3 regions of the Pelosinus fermentans DSM 17108 genome follow, and region 1 is predicted to be linked to each of the others. Evidence: riboswitches for the same ligand, from Rfam matches in the RefSeq annotation. Region 1 holds a riboswitch; each other region holds the start of a gene.

Region 1 (8,179 bases):
ATAATGGCCCGTTTTAGGACGAAGATTGTGCGGTCAATGAGAGAACGATAAAAAATAGCGCCTAATTGGGGTTTGCGGTAAGGAGGCAGCTCTAAGACCATCGAAGAAGCTTCTCCCTTTAGCAGTGTGTGTGATAAAGCCCAAGATACAGCAAAGGTTACAAAAATTCCTAACACAACTAAGCTCGTTACTACTAGTGAGGCTACTGCAATTTGTAATTCTGATACCACCATACCGCCCATAAAAATAGTGGCGATCGCAATCAAGGTAGGAAATCGTCCATTGCATGGTACAAAGTTGTTAGTCAGCACAGCAATTAATCGTTCACGAGGAGAATCAATGATACGGCAGGAAACGACGCCAGCAGCATTACAGCCAAACCCCATGCACATGGTGAGTATTTGCTTGCCGCAAGCACGGCATTTCTTAAACATATTATCGAGATTAAAGGCTACTCTTGGTAAGTATCCTAAATCTTCCAGCAGTGTGAACAAGGGAAAGAAGATTGCCATAGGCGGCAGCATAACCGCGATAACCCAGGCGAGGCCGCGAAACATACCTAAGACTAATATACCAGTTAACCAGGAGGGAGCTCCTGCTAATTCAAACCAGATTAAAAGCTGATCCTGAAATGCAAAAAGCGTGTCAGCAATCATTTGAGAGGGAACATTTGCCCCTGCAATCGTAATCCAGAAGATGACGCTAAGTAAAGCAAACATGATAGGATAACCAAATAATCGGGAGGTTAAAACGTCGTCTAGCTTATGATCCCAACTGCGTGAATCAGTGGAATTTTTACTTACGGCTGGCCCTGCTATCATTTCAGCGTTTTGATAAATATCAGATACAATTTTATCACCTAAGTCGGGATTACTGAGGCGGATTTTTTCCGCCTCAGTGCATATTTCCTCCAGGGTGATCATAGGTTTTATTGCAGCGCTCATACAGCAACCTCCTGTAAGCGTGTTGAATGCAGATCAAAATCAAGATATTGACTGATGCTGTTGATAAAAGCTTTATCTCCATCTAATAATCGCAGCGCTACCCAGCGAGGGTTGAGATTCGAGCCGATTAATCTTGATACTTTTGGCAGAAGTTGTTGAATAGCATTTTCCACTTCAGAAGAATAGTTAATCTGTCTGGGAGCTGGGGTGCAAAGCCCTGTAGACATTTCATATAACTTTTGACGCAGGGTGTCGAGACCTTTTCCATTACGGGCAGCAGTGGCAACAACTGGTACACCTAAATCTTTTTGTAAAGCAGAGATATCGATCTTAATATTTTTCTTTTCTGCTTCATCAATCAGATTGACGCAAACAATAATCTTCGGTGTGATTTCCATGACTTGCAATGCCAAATTAAGATTGCGTTCAAGGCAGGTAGCATCTAATACTACTAGTGTTGCATCCGGTTTGCCAAAACAAATAAAGTCTCTGGCAACTTGCTCTTCTACTGTATGGGCTAAGATCGAATAAGTGCCAGGTAAGTCGATCATTAAAAAAGAGCGATCGAGATACGTAAAACTTCCTTGAGCATTATCAACGGTTTTTCCAGGCCAATTTCCTGTGTGCTGATGTAAGCCGGTTAGCGCATTAAAAACAGTGCTTTTTCCTACGTTAGGATTACCAGCTAAAGCTACCGTAAATTGCCCAGGAGTCGTTGAAATTCCAAAATGCTCACTCAGAAATTTCTGATGTTCTTCAATCGTAGAATTGCTCATTCTCATTCTCCTCCTAAATTTGTTGGCTACAGTTATAACCAGGATTACATCGGATTCACATGAATTTGACTGGCGTCTTCACTGCGCAAAGCAATGAGAGTATCACGTACCATATAGGCTACAGGGTCACCTGCTGGGCTTTTGCGAATGCATTGGACAGGCGTTCCTGGTACCATACCTAAGTCTAGAATGCGGCGGCGCAGTAAGCCTTGTAAATTAAGGGATACGATCTGGCATACAGATCCTATGCCCAGTGTTGATAATGGAATTGTTGTTAATGCAGTATTCATTATAAATCCTCCTTTGGCAAAATGGTTTCATATTAGCCATGGCTAACATTTATAGGAAAAAATATGGTTAGCCGCGGCTAACATATAAGTAAGGGAATCTAATTTAGTATATGAACAGCAAAAGATTTGGTTACTTGCATTCACTTGATTAATAATATAAATATTTGACAGATGTTTTAATTATTGTTAAAATGATAATGATTATCAATAATTAAAAGAAAAATAAGATGGTTATGCTCATAAAACATATAAACATGAAGTGAATTTGTTTATTTAAGGTTTAAAAGGAGGAAGATGGATGTCTGTATGGGTAACAACTGATAACCGACAAGTATATATGAATGTAAGCGGTGATGTATTTGTAGAGCATCTTAATTTTCTGGAGCAAAATATGCTGAAGCATTTGCAGTATGGGTATCGGCGTATTGTGGTTAATATTAATAATATCGGACATCTTGATCATGATGGTATCCATGTTTTTCAATATGTGCGTGAAAAGATGCTAAAGCATGGCGGAGAATTGATTATTGAAGATGAAAAAGGGAAATTAGCCATTTAATTCATGTCGGATGGAATGACATCTTGCTTAATAACATGAGATTTTAAAGGGGATTTCCTCCGTTTATCTATTTATTGCAAAAAACTCCAACAGTTGACAAAGAGCGGATTCTATTGTAAAGTATCGATGAGAATGGCTATTACAATTATATATTGCTGGTATAGGTGCCCTTCGGGGCTTAATAGGGAAGTTTGGTTCAATGCCGACACGGTCCCGCCACTGTAATGAGGAGCAAACCCATGTTGTGCCACTGAGATGATATCTTGGGAAGGTTTGGGGGAGTGATGATCCAGAGTCAGGAGAACTGCCTATATAACAAATCACCGATATGACCTGCGAGAGATGGGGATGGGATTTATGCGAATTGTCGTATTGTTTTCTGCTTGCGTTTTACTCTCGGTTTATGCCGAGAGTTTTTTTATTTTATAGAGAGGAGAGGGTGATTTGAAGGGAAAAGAACTCGTACATCGTTTAATGCAGATGCTTATTACTCTTTTCGGTGTGAGTCTGCTGACATTTTCTCTGATGTATCTGTCACCGGGTGATCCGGTAGAGATGCTGTTGGAGGTAGCTGACACAATTGTTTCAGAGGATACAATTGCCGAGACGCGGGCACAGCTTGGATTGGACAAACCATTTCATGTACAGTATTTCCGCTGGCTCGCAGGTGTCTTACAGGGAGACATGGGCATGTCGTATTCGGCAAAAATGCCCGTAGCTGACCGACTCTGGCAAAGCCTGCCGGGAACTATGGTGCTTGCTGCCTCGGCGACGGTGACAATGCTTCTGATCTCGGTTCCGTGCGGGATACTATCGGCTGTATATCGAAACCGCCCGCTGGATTATCTTATTCGCGGCACTTCGTTTTTGGGCGTATCCATGCCGAGCTTTTGGGTAGGACTCATTTTGTTGTATGTTTTGGGGCTGAAGCTGAGATTGTTTCCGATAGCGGGCGGAGAGGTATCATTCGACAGGATGATTCTTCCCACGTTGACGCTGGCCATTGCGATGGCAGCTAAATATACGCGGCAGGTGCGTACAGCGGTTTTAGAGGAACTGGGACAGGAATATATCACCGGAGCACGGATACGAGGATTTCCTATGCACAAAATTCTCTGGCGCCATGTGCTGCCAAATGCATGCTTGCCGCTTATTACGCTTTTAGGCCTGCAAATTGGCTGGCTTCTGGGCGGCGTGGCTGTCATTGAGATGGTCTTTTCCTGGCCCGGACTTGGCAAAATGGCAGTACATGCCATTGAGATGCGTGACTATCCTTTGGTACAGGGGTTTGTTCTCTGGATTGCAGTTTTGTATATGGGGATCAATTTGTTGGTCGATATTTCCTATACGTATCTTGACCCGCGGCTGAAGAAAGGGGGATGCTGAATGGGAAATTTGACAAAGGATAAGTTCTTGTTCTGGCTTTATACATTTTTTGTCCTTTTGATTCTCGGCTTTGCAATTTTTGCGCCATGGTTGGCTCCTTACGATCCGTATGATGCGGTGATGCGGCATTCCCTGCAGGCACCCTCTGATGAGCACTTGTTTGGGACGGACAAGCTAGGGCGGGATTGTTTGTCACGTATTATTTATGGGGCACGCACTTCGCTGATGATGACGCTGTCGCTGGTCGCCGTGATAACGGTGGTGGGAACTTTTATTGGCGTGTTGGCGGGCTACATGGGGGGAAAGGTAGATACCGTACTTATGCGCATTGTCGATATGATGCTGGCTTTTCCAGGAATCGTGCTGGCTATTGCTATTGCCGGCATGCTGGGCGGCAATATCATCAATGCAATTTTGGCGTTGGCGGCGGTCAGCTGGACTAAGTACGCTCGTTTGGGGCGCAGCCTTACGCTAAAGCTGCGTCAGCGTGACTTTATTGCCGCGGCTGTAACAAGCGGGTCAAGACCGCTCCATATTCTATGGCGCCATATTTTACCCAATATCCTGCCGACAATTGTTGTGACGGCCGCGATGGACATCGGTACAATGATCATGGAATTGTCCGGGTTGTCCTTTTTGGGTTTTGGCGCGCAGCCGCCGACGCCGGAATGGGGTCTTATGCTCAATGAGGGAAGACAGCATATCCAAACAGCTCCTTGGCTGATGCTTTATCCGGGGGCAGCAATTCTGATGGTAGTAACAATTTTTAATCTATGGGGAGACAGCCTGCGCGATATCATGGACCCGCAGCGGGCAAATTGAATAAATACAGATGAGAAAGGATGAGATTTCTTGAAAAGATTAGGAAAGTTAACCTGGGTACTTATGATAGTGTGTTTGGCGGCGGTCTTTATAGCGGGGTGCGGCGGCAGCGGTAAAAAGGAAGCCGACACAAAGACTCTGAAAATTGGTGTAACCAACTTTGCCGATTCACTGGAGCCGACAGAAAATTATTTTGGCTGGGTTGTCATGCGCTATGGCATCGGGGAAAGCCTGGCGAAATTTGATGAAAAGATGAATGTACAGCCGTGGCTGGCTGAAAGCTGGCAGATCAGTGGCGACCACATGACCTGGACATTTAAAATTAGGGATGGTGTGAAATTCTCGAACGGTAAACCGTTGGATGCGGCTGCTGTTAAGGCATCGCTAGAAAGAGCTTTTGCCAAGAATAAACGGGCAGTAACGTTTTTTAAGTATAAAGAAATGAAGGCTGAGGGCCAAACGCTTACCATCTTTACGGAAAAACCGGAACCTAATATGCCGGGATTTTTAGCTGACCCGCTCTTTTTAATTGTGGATGTATCGGCTGAACCGGCACGTAATTTTGCAAAGGAAGGACCCATTGGTACCGGTCCGTATATGTGCAAGACTTTTGTCAAGGATAAAGCAGTTATGGTGAAAAACCCTTATTACTGGGACGGCGTAGTGCCTTATGAGACGGTTGAAATTCCATCCATAGATGATCCGAATACACGGGCAATGGCTTTGCAGTCTGGCGAGGTGGACATGGCGGTCAATATTGCAGCAGGTGACATTGGTCTTTTTAATGATGCGGCGAAGTTCCATGTTGACAGAATTGCCTCGCTGCGCACCGTATTAGCTCGGATTAATCAACAAGGCGTTTTGGGCGATCCGAAGGTTCGTGCGGCATTTATCAGTGCCTGTGATAGAAAAGTGTACAATGAGGTTATTCTGAAGGGAACCTTTATTGAAGGCAAGGCGCCAGTCCCGCCGTCAATGGATTACGGTTTTGATCAGCTCAAGGATCCGAACAGCTATAATATCGAACGTGCCAAGCAGTTGTTGGCCGAAGCGGGCTGGAAAGATGCTGACGGTGATGGTGTATTGGAAAAAGATGGTAAGAAGCTTACGGTGGATTTTGTAGTATACAACAGCCGCGCTGAACTGCCCATTTATGCTGAGGCTGTGCAGTCTGATGCGAAGAAGGTTGGTTTCGATGTAAAAATCAAGACGGTGGACTATAACTTAATCGATAAAATGGGGATTAACGGCGAATATGGCCTTTTAATTTCAAACATTACGACTGCCAATACCGGCGATCCGGAGATCTTCTTAAATTGGTACTGGAAAACAAATACAAACGGCGATAATCCGCAGAACGGCTCCGGTTACAGCAATCCTGCACTGGATGCGAAGTTTGCTGAACTTTCCACAACGTTTGACCGTCAACAGCGCCGCCAGCTAATTATCGATTGTCAGCAGATCATTATGAACGACGGGGCCGCTTTGTTTCTGGGCTATCCGGAAACAAACATTATTAGTTCAACCTTGATTGAAGGTGCCCAGATGTATCCGTCCGATTATTATTGGCTGACCAATAAGATTAAACCCGCTAAAAAATAATATCACATAAAGGAGAACTGAAATGTTGCTAGAAGTATCGGACCTTTCAGTATCCTATGGGGAACGTGAAATTGTCCGGAATGTTAATGTATCGCTTGATGAGGGCGAGGTCCTTGCAATTGTAGGCGAAAGCGGTAGTGGCAAAACAACGGTTATCCGCGCGATTCTTGGCTGCCTGCCGCATGAGGGGCGTGTAAGCGGCGGGAAAATTCTCTTTGAAGGAAAAAATCTATTGGAGAATACCACTGCTGAGTGGTGTCGCCTCTGTGGAACAAAGGCAACTATGGTTTTTCAAGACAGCGGCAGCATACTGGACCCTATCGCCCGTATCGGCAGCCAATTCATAGAGTATATACGTGAACACTCGCCGTTGACAAAAAAGGAAGCAGCCAGGGCAGCAGAAGATATGCTCAGAAAAATGCACTTGCCTAATACGGAAAATATTATGAACAGCTATCCGTTTGAACTGAGCGGCGGTATGCGTCAGCGTGTTGGCGTGGCAATGGCGATGGTTTTTAAACCGCGGCTTCTGCTGGCGGATGAGCCGACCTCGGCTCTGGATGTGACAACCCAGGCGCAGGTAGTAAAAGAAATGATGGAGATTTGCCAACAAGATAAAACGGCAATCATTATTGTTACGCATAATATCGGTGTAGCAGCTTATATGTCGGATAAGCTGATCGTTATGCAAGCAGGCGAGATCGTAGAATCCGGTAGAACGGATGAGATTATCGCCCGGCCACAGTCGATCTATACAAAAGAACTGTTAGATGCGGTACCGCAGGTTGGAGGGAAAAGCTATGTCAGCTGACAAGGAGACGATTTTAACAATTGAGCATGTCATAAAGCGTTTTCCAATAGCTGATGGGTGCATACTGACAGCCTGTGATGATGTTTCGCTATCCCTTTATCAGGGAGAAACCCTCGGCGTTGTTGGCGAAAGCGGCTGCGGTAAAAGCACGCTGGTAAAACTGATCATGCAGCTCCATACAACGACAAGTGGGGCTATCTGCCACCGGGGCGAGGATCTGACCCGGCTTACGGGAGAGCGTATGCGGCAAAGTCGTCGGCATATCCAGATGGTGTTTCAGGATCCCTCGCAGGCCTTTAATCCAAAGATGAAAATAAAAGATATCCTTTGTGAGCCGCTGCGCAACTTTAAGCTGATAAAAGACCGTGAGGCGGAAAAAAAGGCTGAAGAACTTTTGCGTATGGTTGAACTGCCGGAAGAGTTTGCCGACCGCTATCCCGGCAACATGAGTGGTGGGCAGCGTCAGCGTGTCGGGATTGCCCGAGCGCTGGCGCTTGAACCAGAGATCCTGGTTTGTGATGAGGCGACCAGTGCACTGGATGTATCGGTGCAGAAAAAGATTATAGAGCTTCTGGTCAGAATACAGCGGGAAAAGAATCTATCCATGATTTTTATCTGTCATGATTTGGCATTGGTATCTCAGATAAGCCATCGTATTGCCGTAATGTATCTCGGTAATATCGTAGAGGTGCTTGCGGGCGACGTACTGAATGAAGCGAAGCATCCTTATACGAAGGCGTTGCTGCAGGCGGTTTTTCCTGTAAAGAAAAAAGAGGGCACAGTGGTCCGGTCGCTGGAGGGAGAGATACCAAGCCCTCTTGACTTGCCGCCAGGGTGCCCGTTTCAGAGCAGGTGTCCGGAGAGCATAGAAAGATGCGGAAGAGAAAAGCCGGTGCTCGAGGAGCTTTGGCCAGGGCACAGTGCCGCCTGCCATTTATTAAAGCTGTAATCAGGGAAAAACGACATTTAGCAGGACATGAAAGGAAGGT
Region 2 (8,179 bases), 140 kb from region 1:
TACATTGGACTGTAGGGAAGGCGGATGTAAATGCTAGTCCCTTCTCCTAGTTTGCTCTCCATCGTAAGACCGTATTCATTACCGAAGTAATGCTGAATTCGCTTGTGAACATTAATAATTCCCAAGCCTGTCGTCTGCCCATGAATTTGTTTACGTTTTTCTGCACGAAAAATAGCTGCAACTTCCTCGGATGATATACCAATACCAGTATCCCTGACAATGAGAATAACCTCTTCCTCCTCAAGTCGCCCGCTAATGTGAACCACCCCACCTTCCACCTTACTTTCCAGTCCGTGAATAATGGCATTCTCCACTAAAGGCTGAAGAGTCAGAGGAGGAATTTTTATTTCCATAATGGACGCATCCACATCAATATAGGTCTGTATACGTTCGCCAAAACGCATCTTCTGGATCAGCAAATAATCTTTAATGGATTTTACTTCTTGTTCTAAGGTTCTTAATATTTCTATATCCCGCAAATTATTACGTAATAAATCCGATAGAGCATAGACTACTTCCTGAGTCTGACTCGCTCCCTCCAGCATTGCTAAACGAGCTATAGTATTTAAGGTATTAAATAAAAAATGCGGGTTGACCTGAGATTGCAGTGCTTTTAATTCCGTAGCACGGAGCATTGTTTCTAATTCCGCCTTGGCCTTTATCTCTTTTACAAGGTGCTTGCCCGCAAGATTGGCCACACCAATTTCTACAATATAATTTGACATAATGTAGATTAGATCTGCTGCCGCCTTTATGCGTTTCTCCGGCACGACTTCCACGATATCAAAAAATTCCGATAATCGTTCTGCCTCCAGTCCCAAATCATCTGTACAGCAGAACATATTGCTTTTAACATCATCATCTTCCTGGAGCAAAATAACTTGTCCTGCGAGAAATGCACCAATATATTGATTCTCTACAACTATAGGAGCCGCTAGATCCGTCAAGCCAGCATGACATGTATACACAAAAGGTTTCTGATTACGACGCCCTCCCTTATCATCACATTGCACACATCGGGTTAGCCCTTGAGGAAGAGAACGAACATAGCTGCAAAACTTTGTGAAATTACTGGGTTTTGTAATCGGATTGCCTTCAGGATCAACAATCACTGCCGCCAATCCCGTTGCTTCAGAGAATTTATCTTGTATTTCTTGTAAAATTTGAGTATTGACAATTTCGCCTAAGGTAAATCGATTTAATGCTTGCACTCGCAATCCTCCCCTTATCAAAACTTCTATACTATATCATTTGTTGCTATCATCCAACAACCAAACCACTCCAAGACCCCCATCTTTGACAAGCGGGGCCTTAGAGCGGCTGCATCGTTTGATAATAGGGCTTAATACAGCTAATATGAAAAAATATCAGCTGTATTAAGCCTTCCTTAACATGATAAGTATTAGATAAAAGGGAAACCAGTTCCTGCAAACAGCAATATTTTACTATATTATAGCAAGCAAAGACGATGTATTATACGGCAGCAGTCTGTGCTGACGCGGGTTCACTTAATACAAAATCGGAAAGTCTTGCCATGTTCTGCATAGTGTATGACATGGTTTTCAGCATAGAGACCATTAGAATCGCGCCTGTCCCCTCACCTAAAGCCATGTTGGCATGAAGAATCACATCCTCTGCCGGAATATTCCCCAACAATAGTGAGTAAGCCATACCTGGTTCTTTTGACATATGAGAAGGAATTCCGTACTTTTCAATTGTATTGTCTATACGAAATGCACAGGCATAGGCTACTGCTGTGATAAATCCATCAATTACAAAAGGAACACCCAGTTTGGCACATTGCAGCATCCCAGAACAAATACCTACAATGTCAAATCCTCCTACACAGCGTAGAATTTCTTCGACTTTTTGCATTTTATTTTTATGACGCTCTACACCTTTTGCTACTATATTTCGCTTATGCTTTAAAAATTCGCTGCTGCTCAATCCAGCTCCATAGCCAACAATGAATTCCGGCGGCATTCCTGTAAGAGCATGTAAAACAGCCGACGAGGTTGTCGTATTGCCAATCCCCATTTCACCAAAAGAGAAGATATTCACTCCTTCCCGCTGAATAAGGTCTGCTACTACTTCTTTTCCAACCGCCCAAGCCCGATCAAATTCTTCTTGTGTCATAGCCTCTTCTTTCATAAAATTTTTCGTTCCAAAGGCTACTTTATGATGAATACCAGCTTCTTTCTCGTTATTAATACCAATATCAATGACGCTGTAAGGTATTTGATTACATTGGCAAAAACAGCTTATCGTCGCTCTGCCGTCTGCCATATTCTTGGCTTGCAGATAGGTAATTTCCCCAGGGTAATTGACAACACCTTCTTCAATAATTCCATTATCAGCTGCAAAGATGATATGATGCGGTTTCATCTCCGAGTGAATTTCTCCCCATGCCATTATTACTTTCTTGAGGTGTTTTTCTAATTTTCCCAAACTCTGAGGTGGTTTCGCCGCCCCATTCAGCAATTCATCCACTCTGGCTTCCAAATCCATATCTGCCCCTCCTAAAATTATAATAGATAAGAAAAGCGTTAACACATTCTTTGAAACATATAAAACAGAATCGAACCGCAGAGGCGCAGAGAACACTGAGAAAAGATAGATATTTAATTTTTTCTCTGTGTCCTCCGCGGATCTCTGTGCCCTCTGTGTTCAACGTTTCCTCCAATCGCTGATATTAAAAATCGAGTAAGAGGCTACCCATTAGTTGAGTAGCCGACTTCTCACACCACCGTACGTACCGTTCGGTATACGGCGGTTCAACAGAATTAGTGTACTAGTGAATACCTTTCACTTATGGTGATGAAGCCGATTTTCCTGAGGTATTCATTGGTTAACGTCCGAGAAAGGATTGGGCTATTGGCTGTGTGCCAGTAGCTCTTTCTTGTATTGGCGTATTCCCACGCTTTGCGGTTATCTATGCCATGAGCAACAAGATTATCGTGCTTCGTCCCAATTTTCTTCCATTGCTTCCACAAGCACATTCGAATCCTTCTTCTCAGCCATTCATCCAATGCTTTAGCTAGGGTTTTCATATCAGCCATTCCAAAGTAGTTCATCCAGCCCACAATGCACTGCCGGAGCTTTTCCGCTCTTTGCTCCATGCTCATAGCATTGCTTCGTCCTGTTATTTCCTTCAGCTTTTGCTTGAATTTCTTTACAGGCTTAGGGTGAACTCTAATTCCTAATCCACCTTTTTTGTGATAGAACGAAAAACCTAGAAATTTCAGCTTCCACGGCCTGTCTACTGTACTCTTTTCTTGATTGACTTTGAGCCTTAATTTTTGCTCAAGAAATCGCGTGATACTTGCCATGACCCGTTCTGCCGCTTTCCGGCTTTTGACGTAAATATTCTGATCATCAGCATAACGACAGAATTTTAAGCCCCGTCTCGTGAGTTCAGTGTCCAGTTCATTCAGCATGACGTTACTCAGAAGTGGAGAAAGATTGCCCCCTTGAGGACAGCCTTCCTCGCTCTCCTGTACCACGCCATTTATCATGACTCCTGATTTCAGATATTTGCGTATCAGCGACAGCACTCGGCTATCTTCGATGGTTTCTGAAAGCAAGCGCATGAGTTTATCGTGATTTACGGTATCAAAATACTTTGCCAAGTCGATATCAACTGTCCAGGTGTATCCTGCCTCGATATATTCCTTGCATTTTACTACCGCTTGTTTTGCACTTCTGCCGGGTCTAAACCCGTAGCTATTTGCCGAAAACTGCATTTCATAGATTGGGGTTAATATTTGAGCTATAGCTTGTTGTATCACTCTGTCAACTACAGTAGGTATACCAAGTAGCCTTTTCCCCCCGTCCGGTTTCGGTATTTCTATCCGTCTGACCGGCTCGGGCTTATAGGTCCCTTCTAGTATGGATTGCCTGAGTTGGTTGCCGTTTTGTTTCAGGAATTGTAAAAGTTCATTTACTGTCATTCCGTCGACTCCATGGCTTCCTTTGTTACCCTTCACTCGCTTATAAGCAAGATTCATGTTATCTCGGTGAAGGATTTTCTCCAGCAATCCACCGGCGTATTCATTGTCACCGTTTCTTCCTCTTTCGGGCATGGGAGAAATGCTCGGCACTCCTACATTACCTCTGAGTTCCACTCTTGTCTCCTGTAGGCAGCCTTCTTTGTGAAGTTGTCTGCTTTCTACGCATTTCTTCGTACCTTTCAAAATTCGGAAACCTCCTATTGTTCGGTCCTTCCCAGAGCGTATATAGCCGCTCTGGTAGTATGACCTCTGCTGACTTCTGACAGCTCAGTCGTACATTACTGCACGGGTTGCCGTTTTCAAATTCATATCCACAGCTTGACTGTCAGATCTCCCCAGGTAAGAACGCTTACTTTCACTCCACCTATCTGCTACATTTACATCGCCCGCTTCGGATAGTTTAGGGCTTCGTTTTGTGCGGCAAACTCACCCAGCTGACATATGCCTTGTATGTAGTTCGTCTTCCTCAGACCGGAGTTTTGCCGCCGACTTCCTTCAGATTCCACCTCGCGATGGACACCCTTGTCTTAGGCTAACGGTTGGCACTATCAACCCCCGTATTGGACTTTCACCAACTAGTAAGCGCCCATGCTGGGCACACCACAAAAATACCTAGCCCAAAAGGCTAGGTATTTTATATAAAAATCCCATCCTTCTGGCATTACCCCTTACGCGAGGGTAGATGACAGCCATAACAGGCAGGTCTCCTGACTTACGGATCTTTAAAATTCCTGCGCCTTCCTGGTTTCCCAGTGGCATTTGCAGGACTTTCTCCCCGATTACAGTGGCGCGACCGCGTCGTTTAAGGAATATGCTTCCCTTCCGAACTTCCCTATTCTCCTCTAGTTAAAGAGGCACCTGTTTGGTGGCAATTTATTCTGTTATCACAATAGTACTACAGTTTATCTCATTCTCCTATCCACTATTCGCAGATGAGCAATATAATCAAGTAGTTCGTTAAAAAAATCCCATTTAGCCTGTATCAAATATCTTTGACGTGCCAAGTGTCATTCACTAACGCTACTACTGCTCGATTATCAATATAATCAATTATATTGATTGCGGAGCTATCCTGTCGCATAGACCACATTTTATCTAAACCGATTCCCAATGCAGCACAAAGCAGTACTCTCATCGTTCCCCCATGGGAAACAAGCACAATGGTCTGCTCTTGATGCTTTTTGACACACTCTTGCAGTGCGTGAGTTACACGTTGTTTAACAACCTGAAAGCTTTCCCCTTGAGGCGGACCGATTTCACCTGGCTTAGAATACATTGCAGTTAAGATTTCTGACCAATCTGCCATAATTTCTTGATAGGTAAGTCCTTCCCAAATGCCAAAATTAATTTCACGAAACTCCGGCTTGGTTATAACGGGCAATTCATGATACTTGGCAATAGCCTCAGCAGTCTGCTGTGCCCGCAATAAATCGCTGCTATAGATTGCGCTTATTTTTTCCTTCGCTAAGCGTTTTGCTACTAAATTTCCTTGTTTTATTCCTCTTTCATTTAATGAAATATCGCTATGCCCTTGATATTTCCCCTCTTGATTCCAGGAAGTCTGACCGTGACGCACAAAAATTACCCGAGTCAAAGAATCACCTTCTTTCCGCTATGAATAAATAATGAATACCAACAAGGTAACAATTTCCGTCAGTTCAATCGTCGCCCCATATACATCCCCTGTTAAACCGCCGAGACGTTTACTGACATATTCAGAAAGAAGAAACGCAAAACCTATACCGATAACTCCACTTACGATTACAATTTTACCCAAAGGAATTAGCAGCAATGCTGCTAATATTCCGGCCACATAAAGGGTATACTTATGTGAAGATTGATAAAATGCCTTTCCTAGCCCTTCCGGCCTGGCATAAGGATAGAATGTAATCGGAATGACAACGGCTGTCCGTCCTACAATCGGCATAACTAAAACGGCTAAGGGTAACAACTTAGGATCCATATCCATAAGCAAAGAATATTTTACAAAGATTAACAGACAAAAAGACATTGCACCAAAAGCACCGACTCTGCTGTCTTTCATAATCTCTAACATTTTTTCACGAGGTTTTCCTGAAAAAACACCGTCAATGGTGTCCATTAACCCATCACAGTGTAAACCCCCGGTCAATATGATTTCAAACAAAATCAATCCGATTGCCAGAAGGTGCATCGGTATTTTTACTCCCAAAAGCCCTTGCGCTCCATATACAATCCCAGCTAAAATCAAACCAATAATCCCGCCAATAAGCGGGAAATATTTAACACTCTGACTAAAGCTATTTGGCGACCATTGGGTTTGTGCTTTGATTGGAATTCGTGTCAAAAATTGAAACCCGGTAATAAAATCGCCAATCACATTTCCAAACAAACTTTTTGCCTCCCTCATACCTTGCTGCACTTTCCATATAATAATCATTCCGTAACGTGAAGTTTCTTTCCTTCTTACATTTAGACATTTAGCAATTTTTTTTCGTAAGATGTTAATAAAATTCCATAGTCTGATTTACTCTTACAACTGGCAAAGTAAAATCATATATAGGTTCTCCTTTGTTATCTTGTATTGATTTATTGCTCAATCACCAAAACTAGCCATAATAACCCTTGCTGAAATAAAATAGCAATGTTATGGTTATTTTAACTACGCTGATATAAGGAGGTTAAGAAAAATATGAACAAAAAAGTCATTGAATATTTTATGACACCTATAAGTATTTTAGGCGTTGGCTGCTTGGATCAAATCGTAAACTATATAAAGCCTATGGCATTTCGCAAGGCTCTTATTGTAAGCGATAAAATACTAGTGGAAATGAAATTAATTGATAAATTAACAGATGTTTTAAAAAGTGCGGGTGTATTTTACATCATCCATGATGATGTTTCCCCTAATCCAACAATCCCGCAAGTAGATTATGGCTTAAAATTGTTTCAGGATAATGGTTGTGATTTTCTGATTTCCTTTGGCGGAGGTTCACCTCATGACTGCGCTAAAGCCATTGCTTTACTCGCAACCAATGGAGGGGAGATCAAGAACTATGTAGGACTTAATAAATCCAAAAAGACCTCTGCTCCTTTAATTGCCATCAATACAACTGCCGGCACGGGCAGCGAATTGACTCGGTTTTGTGTAATTACGGATGAAAAAAATCACATTAAAATGACAATTACCGATTGGCATGTAACACCGATTATCGCCGTAAATGATGCAGAACTTATGTTAGGAATGCCGCCCGGTCTTACTGCTGCTACAGGAATGGATGCATTGACTCATGCGATTGAAGCCTATGTATCTACCAATGCCACCCCTGTCACAGATTGTAAAGCTCTAAAAGCCATTGAACTGATTGCGGGTTATCTTAAAACTGCCTTTTCAAATGGCAGTGATATACATGCAAGAGAAATGATGGTTTACGCCGAATATTTAGCTGGAATTGCCTTTAATAATGCCAGCTTAGGCTATGTACATGCTCTAGCACACCAACTAGGCGGAATGTATAACTTGCCCCATGGTTTAGCCAATTCGATCATGCTGCCTTATGTTGTCGACTATAATCGCCATGCTGTACCTCATCACTATGCTGCCATTGCCCGTGCTTTAGGTAAGGATACTAAAGATCTATCAGACGAAGCTGCGGCTTTGCTGGCAGTAGCTGCAATTAAAGAACTAATTCAGGATCTTAAGATCCCTAAGACCCTTTCTGAAGTACGGGGATTTAATGAAAAAGATATTCCAACTCTTGCAGCAAACGCTCTCAAAGACATTTGCTGCGTAACCAATCCTCGCCAAGGTCCTCAGGAGGAAATCGAAGGCATCTTTAGATCCGCCATCTAAGGAAAATACAAAACTTATACTTGTAAAATATCATTTCCAAGATAATCCCTTTTATGTTTAATTTGCAAAACAATAATATTCCATGGTGACACAAAATAATACAAAGGGAATTGTAATCTTTTATCCAATAAAGACAATAGATAAGGAAAAGACTAAACCGAAAAAGGATTGGGAGGAAATTTTATGTGGCTTGGCAAAGTGGTAGGAACCGTTGTGGCCCCGACTAAAAATGAAAGTTTAATCGGCAATAAGTTATTAGTGGTTCAACCCTTAAATTTAGACGGAATGAACACCATCAGCCTGCAAGTTGCAGTCGATACTGTAGGAGCAGGCAATA
Region 3 (8,179 bases), 160 kb from region 1:
CCGAGTGTAATTTCTGAGGCAGCCTGTGCAACCAGTTTTGCAGGTATGGAGATTCCCCGGCTGATATAGATGCTAATGCCAATGGCAATCGCTGCAACGAAAAGGCTAACGAGAACTAGCAGCAGTTGTACTTCACTAGCTTTTTGCGTACTATGTTCTTCTTGCTCTCTTACATATCCTTTTACTAATAATATAAGCTCTTTGGTTGCTGCTATGGAATTCTCAGACGGTTTGCCTGCCTGCTGCATGTAAATACCAACCTGTTCAATATTGTTGGCACGTTTTGCTTCAATGGATTTTGCTGCAATGGTATCAAAGGCCAGCTTTTCTTTCTTTAACGTTTCTAAGACCGCCTGGGAATTTTGAAAGGACAATGCAGCTTGGAGTTTGTTGATCTTATCATCGCCATATTTGCGATAGTTATCAAAGGTAGCTACGTCAGCCAAATCACCTGTGAAATTAAAACGACGCATAGCCACAGCCTCATTTGATACGTCTATGGCAAGTTCCTCAACCAGCTCAAGCTGATAGAGACTATCTCTCATGATTTCTTTTGAAGTTGAATTTAATTCACCCACTTGAAAATAAGTAAATGCACTCATAATAAATACTAAAGCGATGACCACCATAAATCCACTTAAAATTTTTATTCTGATTGTCATAATGAGAGCGCCTCCTTTTTTAAAAAAATAAAAAGTTACATATTAAGTTTAGAAAAAGACATTTATATATAAAAAAAGCTGGCAGTTGAGCCAGCTTTAATAAGCATGTACTTTGCTGTCGCAGCATTGCGACAAAATGTTTTGTATTAAATTGTACTATAACTATTATAATAACATAAATAGGAAATAGTCAATCTTATTCGTAGTAAATCATGTTAAATTATGCTAAAAATATAATATCGTTGCAGAAATATCTTAAAATTTTAGGATTGAGGCATACTATTAGGAATAGGAATTGTAAAGTTAGGTACTTTTGGACAGACTAAAATTGATGATTTTTGGTGTGAAAGGGGTTAGTTTATGCGCATCCGCTTGGGGTATGTAGCCATAGCTTTAGGCATTTCTCAAGGATCTCCCAATAAAACAACTACTGTCCTTAATTTAACTAAAATTAAGGACAAAAAGGATCAGCTTAGTAAACTCAGACGCTTGGCAGAAGAAAATTTAGCTACGCAGCTGCGTGTGATGCGTTATAATGCAGCTCATCACATTCAAGTATTTCGGATTACTTCGCAGCTAATCCCTCTAGCGACTCATCCCGTTGCCTTTGGGTGGGATTATTGTGAGGATTTTCGCTCAGAATTGCTTGCCATTGGTGATATTGTAAAAAGGCATGGATTACGGGTTAGCGCTCATCCCGATCATTTTACGATTTTGAATAGTCCACTTGAACATGTAGTAGAAGCGGCCCTTGCAGATTTGCGGTATCATGTGAATCTTTTTGAGGCTATGGAATTGGGAGCCGAATCTAAATTAGTGCTGCATGTAGGGGGATTATATAAAGACAAAGTGCAGTCAATCGAACGTTTTAAAGTAATATTTCAGCAGCTTCCTGATACTATTCGGGAACGGATTATTATTGAAAATGATGATAAATCTTATACTGCCAAGGATGTACTCACTCTTTGCCAGGAGATAAAAGCACCTATGGTATTAGATGTACATCATGATCATTGCTGCAATGAAGGAATACATCTTGAAGATATTCTGCCAGAAATATTTGCAACTTGGGGAAGTCAGATACCTAAAATTCATTTTTCCAGCGCAAGAGAAAGCGCAAATAAAAGAGCACATGCGGATCATATTGCTGTGGATGAATTTTTGAGATTTTTAAACATAGCGAAGAAGTGCAGCCGTGATTTTGATGTTATGATAGAAGCAAAAGAAAAGGATTTGGCACTATTTTCCTTAATGGAAAAGCTAAAAGAAAATTCTGGAGTAAAGGTTATCAACGAAGCTGAGATAGAATATTAGCTTCAAGTTTTTTTCTTTGTATTTGATTTGAAAATCCTTTGACATGTTGTCGAAGAAGATGATATCATGATTAAGAATTACAGAATATTATGCTTTTACAAACAATTAAATAATAATGAAATAGGTGCCCTACGGGGCTTAATAGGGAAGTTCGGTGCAATGCCGACGCGGTCCCGCCACTGTAATAGGGAGCAAAGCCATAGGTGCCACTGGGGTAAGATCCTGGGAAGGCTGGCAGAGCAATGAACTAGAGCCAGGAGAACTGCCTATTTGACAATCACCGTTACACCCACGAGCGATGGGGAGGCGATTAAGTATCTAACATTGTAACCTATTTCTTCCCGGCGCAGCGTGCTGGGATTGTTATGGATATAAAAGATAGTACTTATGTCTGTCTCCTGCTTATGTGGGAGGCATTTTTTTGTTCGGCAAAGCATAATCAAGGAGGTGTTTTCAGCAGAATTAACAAGTACATATATGGAGATAGGTGCCCTACGGGGCTTAATAGGGAAGTCGGTATGATGCCGACGCGGTCCCGCCACTGTGATGGAGAGTGAGCCAAGTTATACCACTGAGAATCAATTCTTGGGAAGGTTTGGCAAGCAATGACCCAAAGCCAGAAGAACTGCCTATCTAACAGTCACCGTTTTACCCACGAGCGATGGGGAGGGGATTTATAGGCATCTTTTTATTTAGATTGCTCTTTTAGTCTGCCCTCCCCATGCAACCCGAAATTATACTTATATATAAATAGCAGCATGAGGAGTGAAAGTATTTTGAAGAGAAATGTAACTAAAAAGATGATTGCGGCGTTAGCCTTAGGATTTATGGTCATGCCCTGTGTACAAGCTGAAGAGGATAAGAGTTTTGAGTTTGATCCAATGATTGTAACGGCCTTGCGAGGAGAAAGCAAAGAGCTGGATACCCCTGCAAATGTAACGGTAAAATCCGGAGATGAACTGCGAGCCACTGGAGCAAAGACTGTCATTGATGCATTGCAATTTGTGGAAGGTATTAATATTTACTCCCAAAATCCATACGGACAGTCCGCAGGGAGAATGAGCAGCGAGCTTGTTATGAGAGGCATAAAAAAAGGTACGCTGATCATGGTAGATGGTGCCCCAATTAATATGAATGGTATGTTCCAGCTTGATAATATTCTGCTGGAGAATGTAGAAAAAATAGAGGTTGTTAGAGGACCAGGATCCGTTATGTATGGCAGTGATGCTTTTGGCGGCGTTATTAATATTATGACTAAGAAACAAGTGAATAATTCCATTACCGTTTCCACAGGTAATAAAGGGCAGCAAAATTATAATCTTAATTTCCAATCAGGAAAATTAGCATTTAGCAGTTCATTTGTTGATACAGGAGAAGTGAATAATCTTACTAAAACCGTGGATTCTAACCCTGCTAAATCAACATATGACAATTTTCTTGGAGGTGAAAAGCAGAGTTTTAATGCTACTTATCAATTTAATGATAAAATGACATTATATTATACCCATACCGAAGATGAATTGAACAAAGAAAGAAGAAGCCTAATGACAAAGAAGGTGACTAGTTTATATAATGATCAGGAAAATCTGGATCGAATTAATTTTCAGTATAACGATAAGGATTGGAAAGCTATGCTTTATGGTTCATTCCGCGATCTCGATTACACTACTAAAACCGTCAGCACAGGAGCCTATGCTTCCAATATCAATTTAAAATCATCAAAATATGGACTGGATGCCAATAAATCATGGGATGATCAGCAAATACACTATTTGGCAGGTATTACACTAGAGCAGGAAAAATATAAAACAATAGATTTTGTAAAACCAGAAAATTCAAAGGGAACTTATGAACGAACAGTTACGTCTCTTTATACCCAAGGAACTAAGGATTTTAATGAAAATAAAAAACTGATTTTAGGTCTTAGGGGACAACATGCCAGAACAGAGAGCGGTGATGAGTACAATCAATTTTTACCACAAATACAATACAATCAAAAGTTGAGGCAGGATAGTTCCTGGTTTGTCAATGTCGGAAAAGCTTTTCGATTACCGACTCTTACTGAATTGCATACAGGTACAACCAGTAACTTTACATCTAATTCTAATTTAAAGCCAGAAAGTGGATGGACGTATGAGACTGGTTGGAAAAAAGAAAGTCAAATTGGCACGCTAAAAACAACTATCTTTATGATGAATATTGACAACCATATTGATACTGATTCTTCAAAGATGTTTCAAAACTTTAGCAAATTTAAAAATGAAGGAATCGAAGTCAGCTGGCAACAAAGGTTATCAGATAAATATAGTTATACTGTTGGCGGTGTTTATGGTAATCCACGAGAAAAGGATGCAACAGGTGAGTGGATTCGAGCATATAGCCGCATTCAGGGAAATCTCACACTTCGCTATACCTTGGACAAGCTGACAGCTAATTTAGCGGCTAACTATACTGCTGATCGATCCAATAAGGCACTAAATGCTCTGCCAGTCAGTCTGATGGTCAATTACCAGTTAAAACCTGAAACTGCTGTATTTGCTACCATAAGAAACGTGTTAAATCGTAATGATGTAACGACAAATAGTAGCAGTTACTATTATGCAGCGCCGCGAACTGTTGAGTTTGGTGTAAAACATTCATTCTAGAGGATAAGGTTAGAGTGTAACAACTAACAAATTGATCTAAAAAATAGAAATCACCTGAATGTTGTGTTGTCTTCAGGTGGTTTTCTTTTCATAAAAGAATTAAATCTTTTTATGAGATTATAATAATCATAAAAAACATGATAAATCATTTAAATAATGAGGGATTATCGTGAAGTATAAAATGCTATTAATTTTTCTTACCGTTTTTTTTATTTTTGGCATTATGGGATGCGCTCAGAAGCAGAATGGGGGAGTGCCAGCAACTGGCAGTTCCAATTATCTTAGTATTCAAGATGATGCTGGACGCCAAGTGATATTACCGAAAAAACCAGAGCGAATTGTACCTCTTTCTCAAAGCTTGGTAGATCTGCTTTATGCTGTTGGCGGGAGCGCAGCAGGCAGGCCCAGCTCGCGGACAGGAACTTTACCTAAAGATATGCAAATCCTGCCTGAAGTAGGCCATGTTGCTAATATAAATACCGAGAAGGTAATGTCCCTGCAGCCCGATTTAGTAATTGGATATCAGGGACTGCATGAAAAAAACATTCCGATTATGGAAAGCAGTAATATCCCCTTCATAATAGTAAAAATAAAAACCTATGATGATGTTATCAAGAATATTAATCTTTTTGGAGGTATTGCAGGCAGGAGAGAGCAAGCTCGAATCGTTGCAGACCAAATGAACCAGCGAATAAAAAAAGTAGTGGATCAGCTTCCTTCAACTTCCAAGAGTGCAGTGATTCTCCATGCCACTGGCAACAGTGTAACAGTACAGCTGGAAAATAGTATTGCCGGGGATGTGGCTAAGATCATTAAACTGAAAAATGTAGCAGCGGATAGTATACCTTTAGATGGAAATCCAGAATCCACGCCTTACAGCATAGAGAAATTAGTAGAAAAAGATCCTGATATTATTTTGATTACCTTCATGGGTGAAAAAGCTGATATTGAGAAACGGCTAAAGCTGGAGGTGGAAAGCAATCCTGCCTGGAATGGTCTTCGAGCGGTGCAAAATAAGCAAGTTTTTTATCTTTCCATGGAATTATTTTTACTAAACCCAGGAATACGTTATGATGAAGCAGTTGCGTATATGGCAAAGATTGTGTACCCTGAGACATATGGTATTATTCAATAGACTGGCTGAGAACATGAGGATGAGGAGGATACCATGAAAATAGTTATATTAACCGTTTCCAATGCGGCCTTAGCAGATATCGTACATGTGCTGCGAGATATAAATAAGGAATTTCCGGATGCTTTACAGCTGAGTTTATTTTATGCAGCCAAGCATTTCCATAAAGGAGAAGCAGAGCGAATTTGTCAAGGAATTCAACATGCGGATTTTATTCTCCTGGATTTGATGGGAGCCTCTCGTGAATACGAAGAGCTTGTTATTGAAGCCTGCCAAGAAAAGACTTGTCAGATTCTTCCCATTGGCGGTGATAAGGAAGAAATTCGCAGACTTCTCAGGTTAGGCAGCTTTTCTGGTAAAGATATGCAAAATGGTATGCAGCCAAGTGCTCGTGCATCTCTTGATTCCATGGTGCGCATGTCCAATATGGCAGAAAAGCTGGGAAAAATGCTTCCTGTGGGGAAATTGAAAGATATAAAGAACTATATACAAATCATTAAATATTGGAAAAATGCAGAAGAAGAAAACATTCGAAATATGTTGTATTTGATTGGAAGAGATTATGGTAAAAATCGAGACTTTCCTAAGCCAAAAGATCCTGTAGGAGCAGAAGATACTGGGATTTTTGATCCAACGGCATCTCAATATTTTTCCAGCGTAGCAGAATATCGGTGCAGCAGTAATTTTGATGAACAAAAACCAACAATTGCTCTGTTATTTTACGGACATAACTATCCAAACCGAACAAGAGGCTGTGTGGCTGCTTTTATGGAGAAATGCAAATCTTTTGCAAATCTATTACCCATTGCCTTCGCTCGTACAACCAGTCGCGATATAGCGAAATTAAGAGATATTTTATCTGTGCAGACAGAGAAAAAAATAGATCTTGTAGTAAGTTTTCTGGCTTTTCGATTAGGGGCAGGCCCCATGGGGGGAGATGCCGAGTCTGCTGTACAACTGCTGGAAGAATTAGATGTTCCCTTTATGCATCCTTTTTTTATGTCACGCAGAGAAATGGCAGAATGGGAACAATCTCCCCAGGGAATCAACTCTACAGAATTTCTGATTCAAATGATGCTTCCGGAACTGGATGGCTGCATAGAGACAATACCCATAGGAGCGCTGGCTTCTGCTGTTTATGACGCTGATTTGGAAATCAGGATTCAAGAACTTACCTTAATTGAAGAGCGAGCCAATAAAGTAGTAAGCCGTATTCAAAAATGGCTGGCTCTTCGCCATAAGCCAAATAAAGAAAAAAAGGTAGCAATCATTTGCTATAACTATCCTCCTGGTGAGGATAATCTCTTTGGTGGAGCCTTTTTGGATACCTTTGTTTCTGTAGAAAAAATACTGGGAATGTTACATAGAGAAGGATACCAAGTGGAACCGGTTACAGAAGCTGCATTGCGTGAAACCTTTACAGCAGGCAAATTAGTGAATTCTGGACGTTGGGGAGAAGAAACTGCTGATGTGCCTTTTATTCGTTACCCCAGTAGAACCTATCGCCAGCGATTAGGCAGCACCAAGTGGAGTGATGAACTAGTCAGGCAATGGGGGCAAGATCCAGGGGAAATTATGAGTGAAGCCGAAAATTTATTAATCCCAGGAAAAATATTTGATCATATTTTTGTTGGACTGCAGCCCTCCCGGGGGATACATGAGCAGCCTGAACAATTTTATCATGATAAGGCTTTACTGCCTCATCATCAATACATTGCATTTTATCAATGGCTAAAGGACGAATTCAAAGCCGATGTGATTATACATGTAGGTACTCACGGTACATTAGAATTTCTGCAAGGTAAAGAGTGTGGGATGTCAGGTGATTGTCTGCCGGATTATCTTTTACAGGATCTGCCTCATGTTTATTTATACTATGCTGGCAATCCCGCAGAAGCCATGACTGCCAAACGTCGGTCTCATGCCGTATTGGTAAGTTATCAGTCGCCTCCTTTTACGGAAAGTGAGCTATATGGTGATTTGGCTGAATTAGAAGGATTCATTCACCAGCGGCAAGAAGCAGAGCTCCTTGATCCTAGTCGATTACCCGCTCTTGAAAAGCTGATTTGCAGCAAAGCAAAGGAGCAAAATCTTCCATGCAATATAGAAGAATTAGAGCACGAACTCTATCGCATGAGACGCTCCCTGATTCCACGAGGATTACATGTTTTTGGACAAGGATTCAGCCTCGATGAGGCCAAGGATTTTGTGAACTTTATTTTGCGTTATGATCGCGGGGAGCTGCCAGCGTTGCAGCGCATTATAGCTCAGGATGAGGGGCTGGACTATGATCAATTACAGGAGCAAGATCAGGTGCTGATCCTTGCTTCACTGGATCAGAAGTCCAGGATGATCATAAATGGCTATATCGAGAAGCGTTCCATATCTAAAGGGTTATTACAAGATCAAAGAGTAAGAAAAAGCTG

What was found. Region 1 has a riboswitch for cobalamin ahead of nikB (nickel ABC transporter permease). Riboswitches for the same ligand answer to the same signal wherever they lie in the genome.
Region 2: it holds a riboswitch for cobalamin, as region 1 does, so the genes downstream of both, ltrA (group II intron reverse transcriptase/maturase) here and nikB (nickel ABC transporter permease) in region 1, are expected to answer to the same signal.
Region 3: it holds a riboswitch for cobalamin, as region 1 does, so the genes downstream of both, FR7_RS17970 (TonB-dependent receptor plug domain-containing protein) here and nikB (nickel ABC transporter permease) in region 1, are expected to answer to the same signal.

The regions. Positions count from the first base shown of each region.
Region 1 covers NZ_AKVN02000001.1:3,740,463-3,748,641, reverse strand. Annotated here, with positions in the region: gene FR7_RS17400 (nucleoside recognition domain-containing protein) at 1-944, opposite strand, end outside; gene FR7_RS17395 (FeoB small GTPase domain-containing protein) at 941-1,720, opposite strand; gene FR7_RS17390 (FeoA family protein) at 1,765-2,010, opposite strand; gene FR7_RS17385 (STAS domain-containing protein) at 2,309-2,569, shown strand; cobalamin riboswitch at 2,715-2,895, shown strand; gene nikB (nickel ABC transporter permease) at 3,014-3,955, shown strand; gene nikC (nickel transporter permease) at 3,956-4,777, shown strand; gene FR7_RS17370 (ABC transporter substrate-binding protein) at 4,841-6,379, shown strand; gene FR7_RS17365 (ABC transporter ATP-binding protein) at 6,402-7,190, shown strand; gene FR7_RS17360 (ABC transporter ATP-binding protein) at 7,180-8,139, shown strand; gene FR7_RS17355 (GNAT family N-acetyltransferase) at 8,097-8,179, shown strand, end outside.
Region 2 covers NZ_AKVN02000001.1:3,603,450-3,611,628, forward strand. Annotated here, with positions in the region: gene FR7_RS16730 (sensor histidine kinase) at 1-1,211, opposite strand, end outside; gene FR7_RS16735 (nicotinate-nucleotide--dimethylbenzimidazole phosphoribosyltransferase) at 1,474-2,508, opposite strand; gene ltrA (group II intron reverse transcriptase/maturase) at 2,784-4,193, opposite strand; cobalamin riboswitch at 4,691-4,887, opposite strand; gene cobC (alpha-ribazole phosphatase) at 4,993-5,604, opposite strand; gene cobS (adenosylcobinamide-GDP ribazoletransferase) at 5,623-6,381, opposite strand; gene FR7_RS16755 (iron-containing alcohol dehydrogenase) at 6,682-7,842, shown strand; gene FR7_RS16760 (EutN/CcmL family microcompartment protein) at 8,026-8,179, shown strand, end outside.
Region 3 covers NZ_AKVN02000001.1:3,899,026-3,907,204, reverse strand. Annotated here, with positions in the region: gene FR7_RS17980 (methyl-accepting chemotaxis protein) at 1-662, opposite strand, end outside; gene uvsE (UV DNA damage repair endonuclease UvsE) at 1,023-1,976, shown strand; cobalamin riboswitch at 2,082-2,260, shown strand; cobalamin riboswitch at 2,445-2,623, shown strand; gene FR7_RS17970 (TonB-dependent receptor plug domain-containing protein) at 2,753-4,621, shown strand; gene FR7_RS17965 (ABC transporter substrate-binding protein) at 4,791-5,756, shown strand; gene bchH (magnesium chelatase subunit H) at 5,790-8,179, shown strand, end outside.